3 regions of the Streptomyces sp. B8-7 genome follow, and region 3 is predicted to be linked to each of the others. Evidence: riboswitches for the same ligand, from Rfam matches in the RefSeq annotation. Region 3 holds a riboswitch; each other region holds the start of a gene.
The links. Region 3 has a riboswitch for cyclic di-AMP ahead of AC5K6T_RS24285 (M23 family metallopeptidase). Riboswitches for the same ligand answer to the same signal wherever they lie in the genome.
Positions count from the first base shown of each region.

Region 1 (2,254 bases), on a different contig from region 3:
TGGTGGCAGTCTGGCGGACAAGCACCAGTCCGGGACCGTACTCGAACCATCCGATCCTTGTCGGACCGCGGCCCCGTGGGAAAGGGACGGCGTGGCCATGGCAGATCACCTGGAAGCATCCGTCACGATGCCGAGCGATCCCGCCTCGGTGTCCGCCGCCCGCGCCTACGTCGCCGACACGCTCGTGGAGTGGGGTCTGCCGCCCGACACGGACCTCGCCGACACGATCCGGCTGATCGTGTCCGAGCTCGCCACCAACGCCGTCCAGCACACCTTCGGGCAGTCCCCCACCTTCACCGTGGACATGCGGCTGGAGCGGGACGAGCACCTCAGCATCGGCGTCACCGACAGTCATCCGCGGTTCCCCCGGAGGCTCCCGGCGGCCGTGCAGCAGGACAACGGCCGCGGCCTGGTCATCATCCGCTGGCTGACGGCGGAGTGCGGCGGCAGGCTCCGGGTGCGGCCCACCCGGGAGGGCGGCAAGACCGTCTCCATCGAACTGCCCTGGACCGTCCCCGTCCGGCCGATGCCCACGGCGGGCCTCCAGGAGCCCTGAGGCCCGCGGGTGTCCGGGCGGGGAGCCCGCCCGGACACCGCGCCCCACGGGGAGGTGCGGGGCGCCGGGCGGGTGACGTCGGGCCGGCCCGGCGTCCGGACCGGCCGGGGACGGTCACCTCACCCGGCCGTACCAGACGCTGTTCGTCCAGATCTTCTGGAGCCGCACCACGTCGCCGGACTTGGGGGCGTGCCAGATCCGGCCTTTGCCCGCGTAGATGCCCACGTGGTAGACGTTCGAGCCGGAGTGGAAGAAGACCAGGTCGCCCGCCCGGCGGCGGCCCGCGGAGACGCGGCTGGTCTTGTTGAACTGCTGGGCCGCGGTGCGCGGCAGCCGCTTCCCCGCCTTCTTGTACGAGTAGAGCGTGAGCCCGGAGCAGTCGAAGCGGCGCGGACCCGCGGCGCCGTACAGATACGGGGCGCCCTTCTTCGAGGCGGCGACCTTGAGGGCGGTCGTGGCGGGCGTGGAGGCCGCGGCTCCGGCCGCGGCGCCCGGCACCACCAGGGGGCCGCCCACCGCGACGATGGTGAGTGCCGAGACGGTGCCGGCACGGGCCATGAGGGAGGGGACACGATTCTGCGCGGTCATGCGCAACCCTTCGTCAAACCGCCTGAGAAGGATGACCTGTCGGATTCGGGCTGGCGAAGTAGCCCGGCCGCCCGAGGGCGGCTTCACCCCAAGGTCCGCTCGGAGAACGTGCTCCGGCGGGCCGTCTTGCTCGGGTCCTCCACTCCTGCCGGTCCACTCCTGTCGACCGGTCATCCGGGCGGCGGCAGGACTCGGCGTCCGCCCGGACCGCCCCGCCGCGGTGGCGGGGTCTTGTCGTCAGACAGGGATCTTCACTCACCGGTGTCCGAAAAACCCAATGGAATCGGCGATTTGTGGTGTTGCTCACCGTTCACCCGTTCGGGTGGACACGGGGATGAACCGGGTGTCGCCGGGGCCACCGAACGGCCCCGGACCAGCACCGGAACCCGCTGTGGGGCCGTGGCGGCCGGCCTCTGACGCAACCGTTCGGGTCACGCAAGACGAGCCGTCGATACTCCGACAGAGGGTCCGTCGTTCGGTCCGTTTGACACCCGGTCCGCCGGTTGCGGCGGACCGGGGCGAAGGCGCCGCGAGCGCGCCCCGGAGGCCGCCCTCGCGCGACGTGCGGTGCCGGTGCGTGGTGCGTCCGCTCCCGGCCGGCCCCGGGCCCCGGACGTCTCCGGGCCGGCCGCCCCGGGGACCGCGGGGCCGCCCCGTGCCGCCCGCCCCGCGCCCGGTGCCGGCCCGGTGCCGGGCCGGCACCGGGCCGGTGTGCGGTGGCACACCGGAGGAGGCGCCCCCGGCGCGCCGGGGCCTCGCCGGGGCCTCGGCCGCCAGGGACCGACAGGTTCGGCAGGAGCGAAGGGCACGGAGGCGGGGCACAGGGGCACAGGGGCACGGGGGCACGGGGGCACGGGGAACGAAGGGCGCGGGGGGAACGACGGGCGGAGGCGCCTGCCGCAGGAGACCGGCCGGTTAACGCGCCCGAAACGCGTCGCAACTAGCCTCCCTCCACGCCACCAGGGACTTTGCCCGGGGCAGCGGCAGCCGGGCCCCGCACGGCCCGGAGCGAGGAAGTGAGGTGGGACGTGCAACTGACCCCGCACGAGCAGGAGAGGCTGCTGATCCACGTGGCGGCCGACGTCGCGGAGAAGCGCCGGGCCCGCGGAC
Region 1 is NZ_JBYRRL010000003.1:943,812-946,065, reverse strand. Features, by position in the region: gene AC5K6T_RS19245 (ATP-binding protein) at 98-556, shown strand; gene AC5K6T_RS19240 (C40 family peptidase) at 671-1,144, opposite strand; cyclic di-AMP (ydaO/yuaA leader) riboswitch at 1,149-1,273, opposite strand; gene AC5K6T_RS19235 (urease subunit gamma) at 2,173-2,254, shown strand, end outside.
Region 1: it holds a riboswitch for cyclic di-AMP, as region 3 does, so the genes downstream of both, AC5K6T_RS19240 (C40 family peptidase) here and AC5K6T_RS24285 (M23 family metallopeptidase) in region 3, are expected to answer to the same signal.

Region 2 (2,254 bases), on a different contig from region 3:
AGGGCGTTCGCCTCGCGCAGCCGCGACTGGTACAGGGCGTAGGCCTGGGCGAGGGTCTTCTCGAAGCCGTCGGAGGCCTGGGCGGCGAAGTCCTCCTCGTCGATCAGCTCGTTCTTCAGGTTGCTGATCTTGGCGCTGAACGACTTGGGCGGATAGCGCTTGGGGTCGAGGTCCAGATCACGGCAGACCAGGGCCATCAGGCGCTTGGAGTCGGCGGCGTCGTAGATCGAGAAGGACGAGGTGAAGCCCAGCTTCTTGGACTCGCGGCGCAGGATGCGCACACACGCGCTGTGGAACGTCATCACCCACATCGCGTTCGCGCGCGGGCCGACGAGCTGCTCGACGCGCTCCTTCATCTCGCCCGCGGCCTTGTTGGTGAAGGTGATCGCGAGGATCTGCCCCGGGTGCACCTGCCGCTCGGCGAGCAGATGGGCGATGCGGTGGGTGAGCACCCGGGTCTTGCCGGAGCCGGCTCCGGCGACGATGAGCAGCGGGGAGCCCGCGTGGACGACGGCGGCCCGCTGGTTGTCGTTGAGCCCCTCCAGCAGCGCCGCGGGGTCGACCGGCGGGCGGGGCGCGCCGCCGCGGTAGTACCCGCCCGCGCTCCCCTCGTCGCCCGCGTCACCGGTGGCCCACCGGTCCGGGGGCACGTCGAACTTCCCGCCGAACAGATCGTCCGGAACCCGCTCCGGAGTGTGATCGTCCTCGGGCGGCGGCGGGTGCTCCTCCTCGTGCCCGCGGGGGGGCTGGAGGTCCGCCAGGAAGCTGTCGTCAAAGAGGCTGCTCATCGCTCTCCGAGTCTAGGCGGCCCCACCGACAACCGGCCCCGGTCCCGCGAACTCCCCGCCGCCACGCTCCGTCACCCGACCGGCACCGCCCGCACCGGGACATGCCCGGACCGGCCGAGGTCACAAAAATGTATCGGGCATATCACCCGCCAACCTTCACACAAGCCACACGAGTTGGCTACCGTTCCGGGCAGGACGCACGACCCCCACCGGCGAACCCCGCCGGGCCGCGCGGCCTCCGCCGAGTCCGGTGCGCACTGCGCCCACCGGAGCCGGGGACCCACCGAACCCGGGGTGAATCGGCCCACTCCCACACGGGAGCGGCCGTAGGGCAACCCTTCCGAAGCACCCGCCCGAACCCGACAGCTAACCCGGTAGGCGGCCGATGGAAGGAGTCGCCTCTCTTGGCGTCGCACCGCAGGACGCGTCCCACCGGGCCGCGTGTCGCAGGCATCCGCACCCCCGCACTGGCCACCGCCGCCCTCACCTCGGTGGCCCTGATCTCCCAGTCGGCCGAAGCCGCTCCCACCGACGACGGCAGGCCGACCCTGGAGGAGATCGAGAAGAAGGTCGACGACCTCTACCGGCAGGCAGGATCCGCGACCGAGAAGTACAACTCCGCCAAGGAGCGGACCACGAAGCAGCGCAAGCGCGTCGACGTCCTCCTCGACGACGTCGCCGAGCGCACCCAGAAGCTCAACGACGCGCGCGAGGAGCTCGGTTCCCTCGCCGCGGCCCAGTACCGCACCGGCGCCGCCACGCCCGGCACGGCATCGGTCCTGCTCGCCGACAGTCCGCAGGACTACCTCGACCGGGCCCAGCTCATGGACCGGATGACCGGCCGTCAGAAGCACGCGGTCGACGACTACGTCACCCAGCAGTCGACGACCATGGAGAAGCGCCGCGAGGCCACCGAGAGCCTGGCCACGCTCACCGACTCCCAGGCCGAGCTGAAGGCCGCCAAGGCCACCGTGCAGGCCAAGCTGGCCGACGCGCGCGAGCTGCTGTCCCGGCTGACCGCCGAGGAGAAGGCCCGGCTCGCGGCCGTCGAGGAACGCGAGCGCGAGGAGGCCGCCCGCAAGGCCGCCGAGCTGGCCGAGCAGCAGCGGGCACGGGAGGCCTCCGAGGCCGCCGAGGCCGCCGCCCGGCAGGAGGCCGAGCCCGGGCCGAGCCCGTCCGCCGGCGTCCCCTCGGGCACGTCCGCCGACAGCCCGGCCCCGCCCGCCCAGGATCCCGGCGCCGCCGCCTCGAAGGCCGACATGGCGCTCGCCTTCGCCCGCGCCCAGATCGGCAAACCGTACGTCTGGGGCGCGGCCGGCCCCGGCTCCTACGACTGCTCCGGCCTCACCCAGGCCGCCTGGCGGGCCGCGGGCGTCACCCTCCCGCGCACCACCTGGGACCAGGTCGGCGCCGGCACCACCGTCCCGCTCTCCGACGCCCGGCCCGGCGACCTCGTCTTCTTCTAC
Region 2 is NZ_JBYRRL010000001.1:300,445-302,698, reverse strand. Features, by position in the region: gene pcrA (DNA helicase PcrA) at 1-788, opposite strand, end outside; cyclic di-AMP (ydaO/yuaA leader) riboswitch at 1,018-1,184, shown strand; gene AC5K6T_RS01370 (C40 family peptidase) at 1,193-2,254, shown strand, end outside.
Region 2: it holds a riboswitch for cyclic di-AMP, as region 3 does, so the genes downstream of both, AC5K6T_RS01370 (C40 family peptidase) here and AC5K6T_RS24285 (M23 family metallopeptidase) in region 3, are expected to answer to the same signal.

Region 3 (2,254 bases):
CGGCTCGTCGTCGGGGACGTCCGCGGCAAGGGCATGGGTGCGGTGTCCGCGGTCGCCGTCGTGATCGGGGCGTTCCGGGAGGCGGCCGAGCAGGAGGCCACCCTGGCCGGTGTCGCCGACCGGCTGGAACGCGCGCTCGACCGTGAGGGGGCGCGTCGGGCGGGCCTGGACGCGCTGGAAGGGTTCACCACCGCCGCGCTCGCCGAACTGCCGCACCGCGAAGCCCTCGCACGCGTCCTCAACCGCGGGCACCCCCCGCCGCTCGTGCTGTACGGCGACGGCACCGTGCGCCCGGTGCACCCGCGCAGCCCCGCGCTGCCGTTGGGCCTCGGCGACCTCGGCCGCGGGCCGGACCGGGTCGAGGAGGTGCCCTTTCCGGGCGGGGCCACCCTGCTGCTGTACACCGACGGGCTGTCCGAGGCCCGTGACGCGGACGGCGTCTTCTACGACCCGGAGCTGCGGCTCACCGGCCGGGTCTTCCGCGGGCCCGCGGCGCTGCTGTCGGCTCTGGCGGAGGAGGTACGCGGCCACTCGGGTGGCGCACTCGGCGACGACATGGCCCTGCTCGCCGTCCGCCGTCCCCTGGATGCGGCGGGCTCCGCGGGGGCCGAGGGGTCCGCCGGCAGGAGGAGCGGGGGCGGCGGGTCGCCGTGAGTTCCGGAGCCGCCCGGCGGCGGGTCTTCTCCGGCTCGCGTCACGCGATGTGATCGGACGGGTGCCCTCCGCATAACAGCTGAGTAAACGTCAGAAACTCGGACGTCGTGGGTGCCGGGTCAACTCGCCCGGCTTTCGCCCCTCCTGGGGTGAATCTCCTGCCCGGAAACTGCAATGATCAAGCCGAACAGCTTGGAAAGAGGGACCCGCTTCTATTACTGTCCGATAACGCAGCGGTCGTCCCAGCCGTCACAAGAGGCGGCTCCGTGCGCACGCGCCGAATCCCGCAAGGGAACCGGGGAACCACCAACTTGGGGTGAATCACGCGAATGCCCGCCGTGCACCGACGGCCGGTATACGCGCGTAGGAGACCTTCCTGTTCCGAACCCGTCAGCTAACCCGGTAGGCGAGAAGGAAGGAAAGGAGTACGCCCACGTGGCGTCCAACCGGCCTGCCCCGCAAGCCCCGTTCGTGCCGGGCCAGCGTTCCGCCGACACCGCCGAGGTCTTCGCCTACGGCGGCCCCCGCACCGACGACGGTCCGTGGGAGGAGTGGAACCCCACCGCGGACACCGTCCGCCCCGTACGCGGCAGGCACCGGGTCTCCAAGCAGCGCGGCGGCGGACTCGCCCGCAGCTCCACCGTCCTCGGCGTCGGCGTCATAGCCGCTGTCGGCGCCGGCGGCATGGCCAGCGCCCAGTCCGGCAAGCCGCCGGTCGCCATCTCCATGCCCGACCTGCCCTCCGTCGGCACCCTGCTGTCCGACGAGGAGCAGCCCGCCGAAGAGCCCGCCGCCCCGCTCAGCGGCATCGGCACCACGGCCGCCGACACCGCCCAGGGCGCCGACGACGCAGGCGAGGCCCTGCGGGCCCGCATCATCGCCCAGGCCGAGCGGCAGCAGAGCCAGGCCGACACCAAGGCCGCCCAGGCCGCCCAGGCCGCCGCGGCGAAGGAACTCGCCGAGGCCGCCGCCAAGGCCGAGAAGGAGGCCGAGGCCGAGGCCGCCGCCGCGAAGGCCGCCGCGGAGGAGGAGGCCCGCAAGAAGGCCGAGGCCGAGCGGCTCGCCGAGCTGGCCCGCCAGTACACGCTGCCGACCTCCTCGTACACGCTCACCTCCCTCTTCGGGCAGGCCGGCTCCATGTGGTCCTCCGGCTACCACACCGGCCTGGACTTCGCCGCGCCCACCGGTACGCCCATCAAGGCCGTCCACACCGGCACGATCACCGAGGCCGGCTGGAGCGGGTCGTACGGCTACCGCACGGTCCTCACCCTGGAGGACGGCACCGAGCTCTGGTACGCGCACCAGTCCTCGATCAACGTCAGCGTCGGCCAGAAGGTCAACACCGGCGACGTCATCGGGCGCGTCGGCGCCACGGGCAACGTCACCGGTCCCCACCTGCACCTGGAGGTCCACATCGGCGGGGCCGCGGGCGGCGTGGACCCGCTGGCCTGGCTGCGCGAGCGGGGTCTCACCCCCTGAGACGCCCCTGCCGATCCCGCACGGCACCGGGCGCCCCCCCGCCCGGTGAGGTGCCCCGGCCCGCCCCGTCGGGCCCGGAGTGAACCGGCGGTCCTGACGACACCCCCCGACGTCAGGGCCG
Region 3 is NZ_JBYRRL010000004.1:970,938-973,191, forward strand. Features, by position in the region: gene AC5K6T_RS24280 (PP2C family protein-serine/threonine phosphatase) at 1-654, shown strand, start outside; cyclic di-AMP (ydaO/yuaA leader) riboswitch at 920-1,078, shown strand; gene AC5K6T_RS24285 (M23 family metallopeptidase) at 1,090-2,133, shown strand; gene AC5K6T_RS24290 (PrsW family intramembrane metalloprotease) at 2,246-2,254, opposite strand, start outside.